Regions from separate parts of the Micromonospora sp. NPDC005254 genome, predicted to be linked through region 3. Evidence: riboswitches for the same ligand, from Rfam matches in the RefSeq annotation. Region 3 holds a riboswitch; each other region holds the start of a gene.
The links. Region 3 has a riboswitch for cyclic di-AMP ahead of ACFYPR_RS30600 (hypothetical protein). Riboswitches for the same ligand answer to the same signal wherever they lie in the genome.
Positions count from the first base shown of each region.

Region 1: another riboswitch for cyclic di-AMP. It lies ahead of ACFYPR_RS09825 (coiled-coil domain-containing protein); the one in region 3 lies ahead of ACFYPR_RS30600 (hypothetical protein).
Region 2: another riboswitch for cyclic di-AMP. It lies ahead of ACFYPR_RS26620 (C39 family peptidase); the one in region 3 lies ahead of ACFYPR_RS30600 (hypothetical protein).

Region 1 covers NZ_JBIAKM010000003.1:32,402-38,182, forward strand. Annotated here, with positions in the region: gene ACFYPR_RS09815 (SRPBCC family protein) at 1-272, shown strand, start outside; gene ACFYPR_RS09820 (hypothetical protein) at 390-950, opposite strand; gene ACFYPR_RS09825 (coiled-coil domain-containing protein) at 1,073-2,140, opposite strand; cyclic di-AMP (ydaO/yuaA leader) riboswitch at 2,146-2,277, opposite strand; gene ACFYPR_RS09830 (cation diffusion facilitator family transporter) at 2,419-3,336, opposite strand; gene ACFYPR_RS09835 (HelD family protein) at 3,443-5,560, opposite strand; gene ACFYPR_RS09840 (alpha/beta fold hydrolase) at 5,668-5,781, opposite strand, start outside.
Region 2 covers NZ_JBIAKM010000009.1:282,685-288,465, forward strand. Annotated here, with positions in the region: gene ACFYPR_RS26600 (glycosyltransferase family 2 protein) at 1-945, opposite strand, end outside; gene ACFYPR_RS26605 (acyltransferase family protein) at 1,193-2,386, shown strand; gene ACFYPR_RS26610 (hypothetical protein) at 2,479-2,976, shown strand; gene ACFYPR_RS26615 (hypothetical protein) at 3,195-3,962, shown strand; cyclic di-AMP (ydaO/yuaA leader) riboswitch at 4,248-4,388, shown strand; gene ACFYPR_RS26620 (C39 family peptidase) at 4,621-5,463, shown strand; gene ACFYPR_RS26625 (alpha/beta hydrolase) at 5,589-5,781, shown strand, end outside.
Region 3 covers NZ_JBIAKM010000013.1:73,187-78,967, reverse strand. Annotated here, with positions in the region: gene ACFYPR_RS30610 (MarR family winged helix-turn-helix transcriptional regulator) at 128-457, opposite strand; gene ACFYPR_RS30605 (carbonic anhydrase) at 706-1,434, shown strand; gene ACFYPR_RS30600 (hypothetical protein) at 1,523-2,542, opposite strand; cyclic di-AMP (ydaO/yuaA leader) riboswitch at 2,547-2,677, opposite strand; gene ACFYPR_RS30595 (YibE/F family protein) at 2,844-4,208, opposite strand; gene ACFYPR_RS30590 (heavy metal translocating P-type ATPase) at 4,521-5,781, shown strand, end outside.

The DNA.
Region 1 (5,781 bases), on a different contig from region 3:
TGGGGCCGTTGCGCTTCCGCACCACCTACCAGGCGGACGTGCTGATCAGCGAACCTGACGAGATCGTCACGGTGGCCCGCCAGTGGCCGGCCACCACCGTCCGCAACCACACCCGGTTGCGCGCCGAGCCGGACGGCCTGGTCCGGATCGACGTCGACATCACCCTGCGCGCGCCGACGCCCCTGTTCCGGTACGCCTTCCAACAGGCCCGCGCCGCCCACCTCGCCCTGGCCACCCGCCTCGGTGCGGCCCTCGACCGCCCCGCGTCATGATCGTGCCTCGCCGATCATGGAGTTGTGGTGGGCCACAAAACGCCCATACAACGCCAAGGCAGGCACCACAACTCCATGATCGCCGGGCCATCCAGCACGGGTTGGCCGGCCGGAGCCCTAACGCAACACTGTTGACTTCCGTGTTGTTGCGCGATCTTGTGGCGCGTTGCGTGCCGGGCTCGCGGCGGCGGAGGTATGGCGTGCGCCGGTGGGTCGGGCGGGTCGGCGGCCCCAGGGCTTGTACGTGGAGAGCACGGTCGCGATGATCATGAGGCTGGTCGACACCGCGGGCGCGATCACCAGGTCGGCGCGATCCCGGGCGGGGAGGGCGGCGCCCAGCGCGCTCGCGTGCCGCAGGTTCGGGGTGAGCAGGAACAGCACCAGCCCGACCATCACCGTGGTGATCACGAGCTTGACCAGCACCCACCGGTAGCGCACCAGGCCCCAGGGGGTGAGCAGCGCGCTGGCGACGCCGACGAGCCAGACGAGCACGCTCAGCGGCGCGAACAGCACCGTGCCGACGAGCCCGGCGACCGGATAGACCACGGCCGGGTCGGCGCCGCGCTGTGCCGCGATGCCGAGGGTGAGCAGCACCAGGTCGGCCCCGAGCCAACCGAGCGAGGTGATGAGGTGCAGGGTGAGCAGCGCCTTGCGGGTGGCGGGTGGGATTCGCGGCATACCCGACATGCTGCCGGCCCGGCCCGGCCGGGTCGTCCGATCACCGGCGGCGTCCGGGGTACGTCCGCTGACGTACCCGGGGCCGGCGCACCCGCTCGACGGTGCGCCGGCCACCGGTGGGGTCAGTACACCGACAGGTGTACGTGGTTGGTGTGTTCGCTGGAGGGGTCGCCGTTCCCCCCGCTGTACGACTTCCACCCGCTGCTGGGCAGCCAGATCTGCCTGTACCAGATCACGTAGAGCACGGCGAGCCGGTCGGAGTTGCGGATGAAGTACGCGGCCAGGTTGTTGCCGTACGTCTTGTCGCCGCCGGTGGCGTCCCCGCCGAAGCCGCCCTTCTGGGCGGCGAAGTCGCAGGCCCGACCCTTCGGGTGTTCGCCGGAGCCGCCCGAGCGGTGGCAGGAGACGTACCGGGTGAAGCCGGCGGCCTTCGCCTGGTTGAGGGCGTGCAGGGTGCGGGGGGTGATGCAGCCGCTGGCCGGGGTGGGGTCGTTGATGCTGCACGACTCGGAGGGCCAGGAGCCGTCGGAGTTGCGCGGCGCGGGCTGGGCGTTGGCGGTGGAGGTGCCCCGGTTGGAACTGGTGTCGGCAGCGGTGGTGCGCGGCTTGCTGGTGGCGACCGCCAGGGCCCGTTCGGCCTGTTCCTTGCGCTTGGCCATCACCTCGACCTGCTTGCGCTGCTCGCGGATCTCGCCGTCCAGGGCGGTGCGGGTGCGGTTGGCCTCGTCCCGGGTGGCGTGCAGGTCGCGCAGCACCCGGTCCTCGTTGGCGGCCACCACGTCCAGCGCGGCCGCCCGGTCCATGAAGCCCTCGGGGGTGTTGGTGTTGAGCAACGCCGAGACGGTGCTGAGCCGGCCGGTGCGGTACGCCACGCCGGCGATCTCGCCGACCTTGCCGTTGCGCACGGTCATCTCGGCCTCGGTGGTCTTCAGCTTGGCCGCGAGTTGCTGCTGGCGCTTGACGGAGGTGTCCAGGGCGCGCTTCGCGTCCAGGTAGCCCTTGCTGGCGGCCTCCAGTTGGGCCCGCAGCGCGGGGGTGCCGCCCTCCTCGTCGCCGTCGGGCGCCGCGGCGGCCCGCAGGCCGCCGGGGGGAGCGGCGGTGGCGGCGCCCACCGGTAGGGCGACGCCGAGGGTGACCATCATGACGATCAGTGCCGCGAGTCGGGCGGCGGGTGGTCGTGCTGGTGCCACTACGCATGTCCTTCCGTCAGCCGCCGACCGGGTTAGCTGACGGGTTCGGGACGGAAGATCCCTACCGCTGACGCGGATGCACCCCAGGAACGTGGTTCCCCGGTTCGCCCTCTCGGGTGATTAGGCGGCGGCCGCCACCGGCGCCGGGAGGGCGCCGCCGGGTGGTGGCCGGGGACGAGCCTACCGGGGCAGGTGGGACGTGTGCAGTCGATGTGACGGAAGGTGTCTGCGCCGCCACCGAAGATGACGGCAAAACGGTCTTTTCGTCAGATAGGTGCTCACCACTCGATCGAACCGCAGGCGCCCGTGGCGGACCCGGGCTCGATCTGCAGCGTGGCGTGCTCGATGCGGAAGTCCTCCCGCAGGGCGGTACGCGCCGCGGTGAGCACCGTGCCGACCTCCCCGCCGGGCGCCATGATCAGGTGTGCGGAGGCCACCTCCATGCCCGAGGTGAGCGTCCAGACGTGCAGGTCGTGCACCTCCACCACGCCGGGCACCGCGGCCAGTCGGTCGTGCACGGCGGTGACCTGGAGGTGTTCCGGGGCGGCCTGCACCAGGATGCGGACGGCCGCGCGCCCCAGCCGCCAGGTGCGCGGCAGGATGAACACGCCGATGGCGACCGCTACCAACGGGTCGGCCCACCACCACTCGGTGACCGCGATGAGCAGCGCCGCGCCGATCACGCCGAGCGAGCCGAGCAGGTCGCCGAGCACCTCCAGGTAGGCGCCCTGGAGGTTGATGCTCTCCCGGGCGCCGGCGCGCAGCAGCGCGAACGCGATCACGTTCGCGAGCAGGCCGAGGACGGCCACCGCGAGCATCGGGCCGGTCAGCACCTCGTGCGGGTCGCCGAACCGGCCGATCGCCTCGATCACCACGTAGACCGCCACGCCGGAGAGCAGGACGGCGTTGGCCAGGGCGGCGAGCACCTCGAGGCGGTAGAGCCCGAAGGTGCGCTGCGGGTCGCCGGTGGCCCGCCGGGTGGCGGTGATCGCGGCGAGCGCCATCCCGATGCCCAGCACGTCGGTGAACATGTGCCCGGCGTCGGAGAGCAGGGCGAGCGAGCCGGTGTGGAAGGCGGCCACACCCTCGACCACCATCAGCGTCGCGAGCAGCCCGAACGCGGTCCAGAGTCGGCCCCGGTGCTGGTGGGCGGCGTTGGTGACCGACCCGTGGTGGTGGTCATGACCTGCTCCCACGAAATCCACCCTCCGTCGCCACCCGGGACCCGGTCAAATGTATGCTCACATCGCTATGTATGCAAGTGTACGGACCGGCCCACCCTTCGACACGGCAACCCGCAGGTCAGCCGGTCGGGTCGATGGTGGTGAGCCGCTGGGTGGCCCGGGAGAGCGCCACGTAGAGCGTTCGTACGCCGGAGCCCGGATCGGCCCGGATCTCGCTCGGGGCGACCAGCACCACCCCGTCGTACTCCATGCCCTTCGCCTCCAGGCTGGTCACCACCTGCAGCCGCGCCGCGCCGAGTGAGCCGAGCCAACCGGCGACCTCGTCGCGGCGGGTGACCGGCGTGATCACCCCGACCGTGCCGTCCACCTCGGCCAGCAGGCCGGTGGCCGCCTCCACGACCGCGGTCTCCAACCCGGCCGGCGGCACCACCAGCTCGACGGGGTCGATACCGGTGGAGCGTACGGCGTTCGGCAGCGGCAGGTCGGGGTAGAGCCGGCGGATCTCCGCCGCCGCCACCGCGAAGATCTCCGCCGAGTTGCGGTAGTTGGTGGTGAGCGTGAAATCGTGCCGCTTGCGACGGCCCAGCGCCTGGTCCCGGGCGTGGGTCAGCTCCTGGGGATCACCGATCCACGCGGTCTGCGCCGGGTCGCCCACGACGGTCCAGGAGGCCAGGCGGCCGCGCCGTCCGACCATCCGCCACTGCATCGGCGAGACGTCCTGCGCCTCGTCCACCACCACATGCGCGTACTCCCGGTAGTCCTCCGGACGCTCCCGGGCCGCCGCGCGGGCGGCCCGCTGCCGGTCGCTGGCGGTGCTCAGCTCGCGCACGCCGCCGGCGAGTTGGAACGGGTCACGGCGGGCCCGCGCCGGCTGCATGGGCTTGCCGAGCAGCGCGTCCAACTCGTCCAATAACGCCACGTCCGCGATGGTCAGGCCCGCGGTGTCCAGATTCTGGTACGCGGCGGTGAGCAGCCTGATCTCCGCGCCGGAGAGGATGCCGCCGGCGTACCGACGTAGCCGGTCCGGGCGGGCCAGCCAGCCGAGCACGTGTCGGGGGTGCAGGCGGGGCCACCACGCCTTGAGGAACTCCCGGAACTCTGGCCGCTCGGCGATCTCGCCCTCGAAGGCCCGGTGCTCGGGCAGCCGGGTGATGCCCACCGCCCGGGCCTGCGCCCAGAGCGCGGCGAACACCCCGTCGAAGCCGGCCCGGCGTGCCTCGTTGCGCCGGGCGCCACGGTGCAGCGCGCGGTCCCGGATCCGGTCCAGCTCGGCCCGGTCCAGCCGCAGCAGCGTGCCCCGGTAGAGCAGCCGCAGCTCACCCGGGCCGCCCGGCACCGCGTCGCGGGCCGCGCGCTCCAGCACCCGGCGCATCCGCAGCGAGCCCTTCACCGCCGCCACCTCGGGCGGGTCGGCGCGGGTGGCGGTCATTCCCGGAAAGAGGCTGCCCAGCGAGTGCAGGGTCGCCGTGTCCTCACCGAGCGAGGGCAGCACCGAGGCGATGTACTCGACGAAGACGGTGGACGGCCCGACCACCAGGATGCCCCCGCCGGCGTACCGGCTGCGGTCGGAGTAGAGCAGGAAGGCCGCCCGGTGCAGGGCGACCGCCGTCTTGCCGGTGCCCGGACCGCCCGCCACGATCGTCACCCCGGAACCGGGCGACCGGATGGCCTCGTCCTGCTCCCGCTGGATCGTCGCCACGATGTCGCGCATGCCCCGACCGGTGGCGCGGGACAGGGTGGCCAGCAACGCGCCGTCACCGACCACAGTCATCCCCTCCGGCGCGGCGGTCGGGTCCAGCAGGTCGTCCTCGATCCGGGTGACCCGCTCGGCGCGCGAGGAGATGGTGCGGCGACGCACCACGCCCAGCGGCTGCGCCGGGGTGGCCTGGTAGAACGCGGAGGCGGCCGGCGCGCGCCAGTCGACGACCAGCGTGGTGGCGTCCTCGTCGCGGATGCCGAGCCGCCCGACGTGCAGCACCTGCCGGTCGCGCAGGTCCAGACGGCCGAAGACCAGCCCCTCGTGCTCGGCGTCGAGGGTGTGCCGTCGCTGCGCGGCGTGGAAGACCATCGCGTCGCGCTCGACCAGCGCGCCGAACGTGCCGACCCGGGCCATCCGGTAACCGTCCCGTTCGGCCCGAACCGCGGACTGGCGCAGCTCGGCCAGTCGGGCGTACACCCGGTCGAGGTGCCGTTGCTCGACGGCGATCTCCTGCTCCAGGGCGGTCTGGTCGGTCAACGCACGCTCCTTCGATGTCGCCGGCAGACGGCGCGAACCGCGCGGGCCAACCGCAGAAGGGTACGGCCCCGGGCCCGGGGCTTCGCGCCCGAGGTGCGGGAACGTGCTCAGCGACCCGTCCCGGTCGCGCTCGCGTCGTGCCCGTCGCGCGCCGGCGCGGCGAGCACCCGACGCAGTACGCCGGTCAGCGCGGCGTTCACCTCGTCCGGGCGCTCCATCAT
Region 2 (5,781 bases), on a different contig from region 3:
GTGCTTGAGCCCGGTCACGCCCGAGGGCATCGGGTAGCCGCCGATGGGCAGATAGCGGCGGTAGTGCTCGGCGACCCGGTGGAAGAAGGCCCGCCGCAGGTGCGGGTGCAGCCGGTCGTCGTTGCCGACCACCACCAGGTAGTGGCTGATCATCAGCTGGAACAGCTCGGCCTGCAGGCCCTCGTCCGGATACCGGCGGTTGACCCAGTCCATCAGCCGCTCGTACTGGCTGAACGCGTCGAAGTGCCGGCCGCTGCGGGTGGAGGTGATGGCGCCCTGGCGGCCCTGCCGGTACAGGTAGCAGACCCGGTCCAGCACGGAGATCTTCTCCGCGCCGATCAGCAGGGGGTGGCTGAACGGGATGTCCTCGTACCAGCCGGGGAAGAAGCGCAGCTCCAGCTCGTCGAGGAAGGCTCGGCGTACCACCTTGTTCCACGCGGTGTGCTGCACGCGCAGCAGCTGCGGCTGGTCGGCCAGGCGGGCCACGCCCGGTACCCCGCGCAGCAGGTGGCTGCTCGCGTCGACCTCCCGCCGGCCGTCCTCGTGCACCCGCAGGTGGTCCAGCATCAGCACGTCGGGCTGGTGCTCGCGCAGCCGGTCCAGCACCGCGCCGATCGTGCCCGGCGGCAGCCAGTCGTCGCTGTCGACGAACCAGACGTACCGGCCGGTGGCCACGTCGAGGCCCGCGTTGCGGGCCAGGCCCAGACCCACGTTCTTGCTCAGGTGTACGACGCGCACGCCGTCGCGGCCGGCGACGTAGGACCGCAGCATCGCACCGCAGCCGTCCGGGGAGGCGTCGTCGACGGCGATCAGCTCGACCGCGTCCGACTCACCCGCTGGGATGTCCGCCCGGATCGACTCGAGGCACTGGTACAGGTACGCCTCGACGCCGTAGACGGGCACGACGATGCTCAGCAGCGGCGCGTGCGTCGGCTCATTGACCACGTCGCCACCTTTGACGACGCGGGTGGCCAGCCCCGGAACCGCACGTGGCGAAGGACTGTGGAATCCCTGAACACCCGCGAAGCGGAAGGTTAACAACGGCCGCCCGGTTCACCCGGGAGTGACCCGGTAGGGTGCCTCGGTGCGGTCCTGTCGGGCCGTCGCGGGCGTCGCCGTCGCGCCGTCCGACGCCGCGCGCCGAGGAGGAGACGTACGTGCTGGTGACCCTGCGGAGCGTCGGGACCCCGGCATGACGAGCACCACCGACGCGCCGGCCGCGCCGCCCGCGCCCGCTGTGGCCCGGCTGCCCTCACTGACCGGGTTGCGGTGGATCGCCGCGTTGCTCGTCTTCGGCTTTCACGCCGGGACGATGCGGATCATCGCCGAGCCGGACTACAAGGCGGTGGTCGACGCGCTGTTCACCCTCGGCCTGTCCGGGGTGCAGTTCTTCTTCATCCTCAGCGGCTTCGTGCTGGTCTGGTCGGCCCGCCCGGGCGACTCCCGGGCAGCCTTCTGGCGGCGGCGGGTCGCGAAGATCTATCCGAACCACCTGGTGCTGTGGGCGGCCGCGCTCCTGGTCGCCTGGTGGTTCGCCGACCCCGTCCTGCCGGCGGCCGCCCTGGAGAACGTGCTGCTGTTGCAGGCGTGGGACCCCCGGCCGGGCTGGTTCTACAGCATCAACACGGTGAGTTGGTCGCTGTCCTGCGAGTTCTTCTTCTACCTGTGCCTGCCGCTGGCGCTGCCCCTGCTGCGCCGCGCCCGGCCGTCGGTGCTCTGGACGCTGATCATCGCGCTGCCGCTGCTGATCCTCGCGCTCTGGCCGGCGCAGCACCTGGTGCCCGAGGTCAGCCGCTGGTGGTTCACCCAGGTCTTCCCACCGGTGCGGTCGCTGGAGTTCTGGCTGGGCGCGGTGGCGGCGGAACTGATGCTGCGCGGCCTCTGGCGCGGGCCGCGGCTGACGGCGGCCACCGCGATCTTCGTGGTCACCTGGGTGACCGCCGCGCAGTGGATCCCCGCCCAGTGGTGGACCACGCTTCTCGCCATCGCGTACCTGCTGGTGATCACCGCTGCCGCCGACGCGGACGTGCGGGGCCGGCGCTCGCCGTGGCGCTCCCGCCCGCTGATCTGGCTCGGTGAGGTCTCCTTCGCCTTCTACCTGGTGCACGTGCTGGTCATGACGAGCGTGCTGCGGCTCAGCGGCGACTGGGGGACCGGCTTCCGGGGCTGGCGCGGCCCTGCGGTGGTGCTCGGGTTCCTGCTGGTGAATCTGGTGCTCGCCGGGCTGCTGCACCGCTACGTCGAGACCCCGATGATGCGCCGGCTCGCGCCGCGCCGCCCGAAGCGGCCGTCGGCCGTCCCTCCACAGCGCACCGGCGACACCGACGACCGGGCCCCCGGCGCAGGCCGGACCGACGAACGATCGACGTACGCCGACTCGCGCTGACCCATCCGCCCAGGCCGGACGCGGTCGGCGCGGCGTGAGCCGACACGCCCGGCGTCGATGCGCACGGTCGTCGTCGGCGGTAGCGTGGGGACGTGCTTCCGGTCGCGCTCACCTGTCCCCTGTGGTGGGTGGCGCGCTGGGCGACACGGGTGCTGACCAGCCTCGCCGTCATCGCCGCCCTCGCGCTCGGCGCGACCACGGCCCTTCCGGGGTCGCCAACGCCAGCCGCCTCGGCGACGTCCGCAGTCGAGCCGCCCGCGTCGCCCGACCGACCCGCCGCCGTGTCCAGCACCGGGCCCGCGACGTCCATCGTCGACGACGACCAGACCGCCGCCCGCGACAGCGCCGCCCAGGAGCGGGCAGCCCGCGACAGCGCCGCCGTTGACGAGTCCGCCGCCGTTGACGAGTCCGCCGCGGCGTGGTCCGCCGACCCGCAACCCGCGCTGCACGACACTTCGCGCACCCTGGTCGCCACGTCGACCGGCGTGACGCCGGGGCGGGCGGTCTCCGAGCGGTCACCCCGCGCCGACAACCCGGCTGCCCGGTCTCCCCGGGCCCCACCGGAGCACCGAATCACGGCGGGTCGCTGACCGCGCACCGGCTCCTGACCCGCACCGGGTCACTGACCTCCGCGCCGGCCACTGGCCACCGCACCGGCTGCTGAGCCGCCCCGCCGCAGCGCCGAGGCCCCGATCGAGCGTCCCGCCACCGCACCTGTCGACACACCAGTCCGTACCAGCCGACCCGCGGGTCACCGACCCTCGTGCGGCTTCCCCGTAGCAACGCGCATTCTCCCGAGGTGCCGACCATGGAGACCGTCGTCTTCTACCAGTTCCTGACCGAGGTGCCCCAGGCCGCCGCCATCTGGTCGGCCCTGTTCCTGCTGGCGCTGACCGTTCTCGCCGTGCTGGTCGCCCGCCCGGAGCCGGACTCGACCGCCTCCGAGCCGCCGCCGCCGCCCACCGCCCAGGAGGTGGCCGCCGCCGAACTCGCCGACCTGCGCCGCTACGCCGAAGAGGTGGCCGTGGCCGCGGCCCGCGCGGCGCAGACGGCCCGGCGACGACGCGCTGACTGGCTGATCACTCAGGAAGAGGCGCAGGCCGCCTGGTCCCGGTACGACGAGGCGGACACCGCAGCCCGTCGGTTCGCCACCGCCGGGGCGCTGCCGACCCCACGTACCCCGCACACCCCGGCCGAGTACGCGGCCCGGGAGCGCTACCTGCACCGTGCCGCGATGGCGGCGCACTGGCGCGGCGAGTTGACCATGACTCAGCTCGGTGACGTGTTCGGGCACCGGCGCGGCTGGGATCCCCGCCGGCACCCGGTCGAGCAGGAGGTGCTGCTCACCCGGGCGATCCGTGACGCGAGGCTGGCCGACCACCGGGCCGCCGACGAGCGGGAGCGGTCGGCCTGGCGGGACGCGGAGCTGGCCGCCGAGTCGGCACGCACGCTCGCCGAGGAGGCGTACGCGGCGGCGGTCCGGTTGTGGCCGAACCCGCTGCCGTCGCGCCGTACGACGACCCGGGCGTCGCGTTCGGCGGTCGTGACACGCTGGCGTCCGGCCCGGGTCGGTTGAGCCCGATCTGTTATGTGAGGCCCGTCACGGACGATGAAAATCGGGCGACCGGCACCATCGGCGGCCAATGTTCGCGCGATTGTGGCGGCGTTGCCGGCAGCCTGTCCGGTTGTCGCCCGTCGGCGCCTCCGGAACCGGTTGTCCCATCGAGTCACGTCAGCGGCAATACGCGCAGAAATTGGTGCGCCAAACGATGTTTACGCAGGTGGGCGTGGCTTGGCAGGGTCCGCACTGGCCAGTACTGTCGTGCTGTCCGGTGCGGTAACCGATCGCAGGAGGCGACGCCGTGCCGACCCGCTCAATCGTGATCTACGAACCGGGGACCCACAGTAAGTCCGGGGTGAATCCGCGAGCCACGGCCCGCGGTAGGGCGATCTTCCCGCCCGAATCCGTCAGCTAACCCGGTAGGCGGTGACGGAAGGAGTTCCATCCTCGTGCAGCACCTTTCCACCCCTCGGTTGTTCCCCCGCCTCCACGGCGTCGCGGCGCCCCCGCTCATCCGCCTTGTGACGGTGAGCTGACCCCCCGGGTCGCCGCCTTTCCCGCCCGGCCGCGCCGGGCGTTCCCCTGAGCGGTTCACCATCCGCGGACCACGGTTCGCGCGCTGGCGCCTGCCCGGATACCGGCCGAGCCCGGTGTGCCGCTCACCCCCCGAACCGTGGAGGACCCCGTGAAGCACACCCTGCAGCGTCAGCTCCGTCGCCTCGCGACCGAGCGCCCGTACCAGATCGTCGCCGCCTCCGCCGCGGCCCTCGCGATCGCCACCACGACCGGCGCCCTGCTTGCGGGCGCCGACGGCGCCCCGGCCAGCGAGCACACCGCGACCACAGTCGCCGAGATGCGCAGCGACACCATCGCGTCTCGCGACCAGGCGCGCGTCGCGTCCCCCTCGGCCGCGCCGAGCACTGCCGCCCCGGCCACCAGCGCCGCGTCGCCCGCCGCGAAGGCCACGAGCAACCCGGACCTCACCCGTAAGCCGACGCCGCCGAAGCCGCCCGCGACCAAGGTGCTCGACTACGACTACGAGGCGCAGAACACGTACTACAACTGCGGCCCGGCGGCCACCCGCAACGCCCTCAGCGCCACCGGCATCGACCGTACGCAGGAGGAGCTCGGCGCCGAGCTGGGCACCACCGAGATGGGCACCAACTCGGCCGAGGACACCACCCGGGTGCTCAACGCCGAGGTGAAGGGTTCCCCGTACCAGACCCGGATGTTCGCGGGCACGCCCAGCCCGGCGCAGATGGACCGCCTCCAGGCCGACGTCGTCAAGGCCATCACCGACGGCCGGGGCGTGGTGGCCAACGTCGTCGGCGACGCCACCGACACCAATGGCGGCTGGCACTCCTACGGCGGTGGGCACTACATCGCCGTCGTGGGCTACAAGGACAACGGCCGGACCGTGCGGATCGCCGACTCGGCGAACGCGGCCGACCCGGCGTACTGGATCACCACGATCGACCTGGCCAACTGGATCGCCACCCGGGGCTACTCCGCCTGACCCAGGCGCTGACGCCCACGACGCCGCGGGCGCCGTCCCCCACGAGGGGCCGGCGCCCGCGGCGTCTCGCGTCGATGCCGATGACGGCTCTCGTACCGGGCCACGAACCGTGGGAGACTGCGGCCGTGGTGGACGAATCGGTTGGTCACGCCGGTCGCGGGCCGGTCCTGCTGCTGCTGCACGGCATGGGAGCGACGGGCGACGTGTGGCTGCCCTGGGCGCCACTGCTGGAGCAGCACTGGCCAGGGCGGTGGTTGGCGCCGGATCTCGCCGGCCACGGCTGGTCGGCCCCGCTGTCGTCGTACTCCTTCGAGGGTC
Region 3 (5,781 bases):
GCTCAGCGGCGGGCGCGACGACGCCGGTCCGGGCGGGTAGCGGGTCGCCGCTCCAGGCCGGCGTGCGGCGACGCCGGTCCGGGCGGGTAGCGGGTCGCCGCTCCAGGCCGGCGTGCACCGACGACGGTCAAGGCCGGGACGTGACATCTTCTGCGGGTGCTTCGGCGAACAGCGCGAGCAGGTCGCCGACCTGGCGGTCGGCCTCGGCGGGGTGCCGGAACCGGCCGGCGGGGTTCAGGGTGTACTCGTTGCGACGCCCCACCCGGGTGCGGTGCAGGTAACCACCGGCCTCCAGGTCGGCGACGATGGCCTGGGCGGCCCGTTCGGTGACGCCCACCTCGGCCGCCACGTCGCGCAGTCGCGCGGTGGGATCGCGGGCGATGGCCAGCAGCACATGCCCGTGGTTGGTGAGGAACGTCCAGTTCCGGCCGCCTCCGGCCGTCGCCGCGCTCGTCATGGTGGAGCCGCCTCTCCGGTTGTCCGCCCCACCTCCGTGCCCGCCGGAGGGTCGGGCCAGGTGCCGACGGACCGGCCCGGTCCCAACGGCCGGAGGGCCGGTTCGGGGGTCAACGTATGAAATCTAAATCACGCATATCTTGACGCATCTTGCGGTGCGTGTGACCGTGGAGCCCGAGCCAGCGCCCACCGCCGGCCCGACTGAAAAGCCTCTTGAGCAGGTCAAACGCGTGGAGACGAGGTGCGGGGATGAGCCGTTCCGGTACGCCTGGCGGGCAGCCGGGCCCGCAGCGGGCTGCCGATCGAGCGCCGACGCCGACCGAGCCGGCCCGAGCGTACGCCGAGCTGGCCGCGGGCAACCGGCGCTTCGTCAGCGGGGCGCCGCGCCACCCCAACCAGGACGCCGGGCACCGGGCCGCCGTGGCCGACGGGCAGCACCCGTTCGCGGTGATCGTGGGCTGCTCCGACTCCCGCCTGGCGGCTGAGATCATCTTCGACCGGGGGCTGGGCGACCTCTTCGTGGTCCGTACGGCCGGACACACCGCGGGCCCGGAGGTGCTGGGCAGCGTGGAGTACGCGGTGACGGTGCTCGGCACTCCACTGGTGGTGGTCCTCGGCCACGACTCGTGCGGTGCCGTGCAGGCCGCCCGTGAGGCGGCCGCCACCGGCGTCGCGCCGCCGGGACACCTGCCCGCGGTGGTCGACGCGGTGCTGCCCAGCCTGCGACGTGCCACCGCCGAGGGCGTGGACGACGTCGACGGCATCGTCGACATCCACATCGCGCAGACCGTCGAGACGCTGCTCGGGCAGTCGCCCGTGCTGGCCGACGAGGTGGCACAGGGGCGGTGTGCGGTGGTGGGCATGTCGTACCGGCTCGCCGCCGGTGTGGTGCGCGCGGTTACCCCCGCACCGGCGGGTGCCGCGACGTTCGACGCGCCCGGCGCCTCGGACGACCCGGCAGCTTCCGCCGCCGCCTGACGCGGACCGCCCCGGCAACTTCCGCCGCCTGACGCGACGAGGGCCGCCCCGCCTGATGCGGGACGGCCCTCGACTTCTTGGCACCGGGTCAGAGCAGCGACATGTGCACGTGGTCGGTGTGGTTCGACGGTCCGCTGTACGACTTCCAGCCGGTCGCCGGGAACCAGATCTGCCGGTTCCAGATCACGTAGTAGATGCCGAGGCGGTCGGCGTTGCGGATGAGGAACGCGGCGACGTTGTTGCCGTACATGCGGGTGTCGTTGTTGTGCCACGGGCTGAAGCCGCTCTTCTGCAACGACCAGTCACAGGCGCGGCCCTTCGGGTGCTCGAACGGGCCACCGTTGCGGTGGCAGCCGACGAACCGGTTGAACCCGGCCCGCTTGACCTCCTTGTACGCGTGCAGGGTGCGCGGCGTGACACAACCGGAGGTGGTGGGGTCGTCCTCGCTGCATGACTCGGCCTTCCAGTCGCCGTCGGCGGTGCGACCCGGGCCGATCCGGGCGACCGGCGAGACGGCGTCGACCAGACCGCCGGTGAAACCCTGACCGCCGACCAGCGCGAGCGCCTTGTCCGCGTCGCGCTTGTCCTTCGCCATCAGGGCGGTCTGCTTCTGCTGCTCGCGGACCTCCGCGTCGAGGGCCAGCTTGGCCTGCTCGGCGCGGGTCTTGACCGTGTTGACCTCGGCGAGCTTCTTCTCGTTGACCATGTTCATCTCGTCGAGCGCCGCGGCCCGTCGGACGAACGAGTCCGGGGCGTCGCTCTCCAGCAGCATCGCGATCGCGCCGATCCGCCCGGTCCGGTACGACTGGGCGGCGATCTGCCCGACCTGCGGGGCCAGCGCCTCCAGGTCGGCCTTCGCCCGCTCGACCTGCAACGCCAGCTCAAGCTGCCGCTTCTTGGACTTGTCCAGCTTGGACTTGGCCGCCACGTAGTCCCGGTTGGTCTGCTCGATGACGTCGTTGAGGAGCTTGGGTTCGTCTTCCTCTTCGTGCCCGGACGGTGTGGGGGTCGTCGGGGCGGCGTGGGCCGGGAGGGGCCCGGCGAACACGGTCAGCGCAGCGAGCACGGCCACCACGGGTGTCAACCAGCGGCGTAGGGGTGCCGTCACAATGTTCCCTTCCGTCGACCGCCGACCGGGTTAGCTGACGGGTTCGGGGCGGAAGTGGCCCCTACCGCTGTCGCGGATTCACCCCACGTACCTGGGTCCCCGGCTCGCCGGTTGGCGATTGGGCGGTGGCACCGCAGGCGCCGCTGCGCGCCTTCGTCGGTGACCGGCAGCGAGGTTACCCGAGAGTCCACCGCCTGAGCTACGTCCTGATGCCGACTAAAAGCGTCATTTCGCCATGGCGTTGAGTGACCAGTGACGCGGTTTTCAGGGCGTAGGCCCGATCCGGTCACGCTGAGGAGTGTCACCATGCCGTATCCGTGCTCCTGTTCGGCTCTGGCCACCCGGTGGTGGCGGTGGATGGGGGTGCGCTCCGCTCCGGGTCGGGCCCGTCGGACCGACCCGCTGGCGGGGAGCTGAGGGCGGCCAACGCCTCCGTCCGGTCCGGACGGGGGCGCGGCGTCAGGACGTCGGCGGCCGCGCCCTGCGCCGGCGTCGACCCGGCCGCGGTCACCACGGCGGCGAGCCCGGTGGTGAGGGGTACGGCGGCGATCAGGCCGAGCGTGGCGACCGCGCTGCGGACGATCTCCTGGGCGAGGAACTCGCTGGTCAGGATCTGCCCGAGGGGGCGGGTGTCGGCGGTGAGCAGAAGCAGCAGCGGAAGTGAGGCGCCCGCGTACGCCAGGACGATGGTGTTGACCGTGGAGGCGATGTGCGCCCGGCCGACCCGGGTGGCCGCCCGGTAGAGCTGCAGCCGGCTCAGGCCGGGGTTGGCGTTCGCCAGCTCGGTGACGGTGGCGGCCTGGGTGACGGTCACGTCGTCGAGCACCCCGAGTGAGCCGATGATGATCCCGGCGAGCAGCAGGCCACGCAGATCGACATCGGCCTGGAACATCGACAGCGTGGTGGCGTCCTCGCTGCCGAAGCCGGTCAGGTGGGTGGCGGCGGTGGCGATGGTCGCGAGCACGCCGGTGAGCACCAGGCTGCCCAGGGTGCCGAGCACCGCGACCGAGGTCTGCGCGGTCACCCCGTGTGTCAGGTAGAGCACCACGAACATGATCAGGGCTGCGCCAACCACCGCCACCAGCAGCGGTGACCGGCCGGCGCTGATGCCCGGCAACACGAAGGTGAGCAGGATGGCGAAGCTGGCGGCCAGCCCTGCCAGCGCGGCCAGGCCCCGCCACCGGCCGAACGCGACGATCGCGGCGGCGAAGACCACCGCGAGCCACACCAACGGCTTTCCGCGCTGATGCTCGGCGATGTTCCAGCTGCTGGTGGCGGGATCGGTCGGGTCGGTCAGCTCGACCAGGACGACGTCGTCGCCGACCTCGATCCGCGGAGCGCCGGGCCCGGCGGGGACTGGCGTTTGCACCTGCTGGCCGGCGCTCGGCCCGTCCTCGATCCGTACGTCCACGGTCCCGCACGGCCCGGTGGCCGGCGTGCCCTCCGGGTTGGCCGACGGTGGGCAGGGTTCGGTCACCACCCGGGTGACCGTGCCGTGGTGGCGCGGCGCGTCCGTGCCGCCGCCGGTCTGCGGCGCCCCGTCCCGTGGCCAGAGCACCACGGCGGCGACGACGGTGGCCACGAAGAGCGGCACCACCGTCGCGACGAGGATCCGCCGGGCCCGGGGTGGGACGGGCGGAGCGGTACGGCTGTGGTCGGAACCCAATGCGAGAACTCCCAACGATCCGGTGCGGGGTACGTGCCGACGGGCCGGTCGGTTCACCTCCGCCGGTCGAACGCGGTGCCGGGCGCATCGGATTGCCGGCTGGCGACCCGGTGATCACACAGGGTGAGCCGTCGGACCGGCCGGTCGGCGGAGGCGCCGCGCCGTGGCGGCGCCGGTGCCCGACTGGGCGGTGGGGTCCAGTAGGCCATCGCCGGAAATGCTAGCCAGCCGGACCGGGTGTCGCAGGTCGTGGCGGAGTGTCGGATGGTCGAACCGCCCGCGCGGCGTCGCCCGGAGCGGCATGTTGGAGTCATGCCCGCGTCCGAGCCCGCCCCTGAGCAGGCCGCCGACCAGAGCCAGCACGCGACGCCGGCCGGCCACGATCAGCACGCCGGCCCGGAGAGGCACGCCGGCCAGGACAAGCACGCTGGCCACGACAAGCACGCCGGCCACGACCCGGCGATGTTCCGCCGCCGGTTCTGGGTCTGCCTGGTGCTCACCCTGCCGGTGGTGCTGACCAGCCACCTGGTGGTGGACGGGCTCGGGCTCCGGTGGGACGTTCCGGGCCGCTCCTGGGTCGGGCCGGTGCTCGGATCGGTGATTTTCCTCTGGGGTGGCTGGCCGTTCCTGGTCGGTGCGGTGCGGGAGATCCGGGACCGGGCGCCGGGAATGATGCTGCTGGTCGCGATGGCGATCACGGTGGCGTACTCGGCGTCGTTGGCCACCAGCCTGGGCGCCTTCGACCTGGACTTCTGGTGGGAGTTGGCCGCGCTGGTCACCATCATGCTGCTCGGGCACTGGCAGGAGATGAAGGCCATCGGGCAGGCCCGGGGGGCGCTGGCGGCGTTGGCCGCGCTGCTGCCCGACGAGGCCGAGCGCGTGGCGGCGGACGGGCAGGCCGAGCCGGTGCCGGTCGGCGCGTTGCGGGTGGGCGACGTGGTGCTTGTCCGGCCCGGGGGTCGGGTGCCGGCGGACGGCCGGATCGTCGATGGCGACGCCGAACTGGACGAGTCGATGATCACCGGTGAGTCGCGGCCGGTGGCCCGGTCGACGGGCGAGCGGGTGGTGGCCGGCACGGTCGCCACCGACTCGGCGATCCGGGTCCGGGTCGAGGCGCTGGGTGACGAGACCGCGCTCGCCGGCATTCAGCGCATGGTCGCGCAGGCGCAGCGCTCGGGTGGGCAGGCCCAACTGCTGGCCGACCGGTTCGCCGCCGCGCTGTTCTACGTGGCCGCCGGCACCGCCGTGGTGACGCTGGCGGTCTGGACCGCGCTCGGTGAGCCCGACCAGGCGGTGGTCCGTACGGTCACCGTCCTGGTGATCGCCTGCCCGCACGCGCTCGGCCTGGCCATCCCGCTGGTCGTGGCGCTCTCCACCGCCCTGGCGGCGCGGCGCGGGATCCTGGTCAAGGACCGGTTGGCGCTGGAGCGCATGCGGACCGTCGACGCGGTGCTCTTCGACAAGACCGGCACGCTGACCCGGGGTGAGCACGCGGTGAGCGACCTGGTGACGACCCAGGGGCTGGAGCGGGAGGAAGCGCTGCGGATCGCCGCCGGCGTCGAGTCCGACAGCG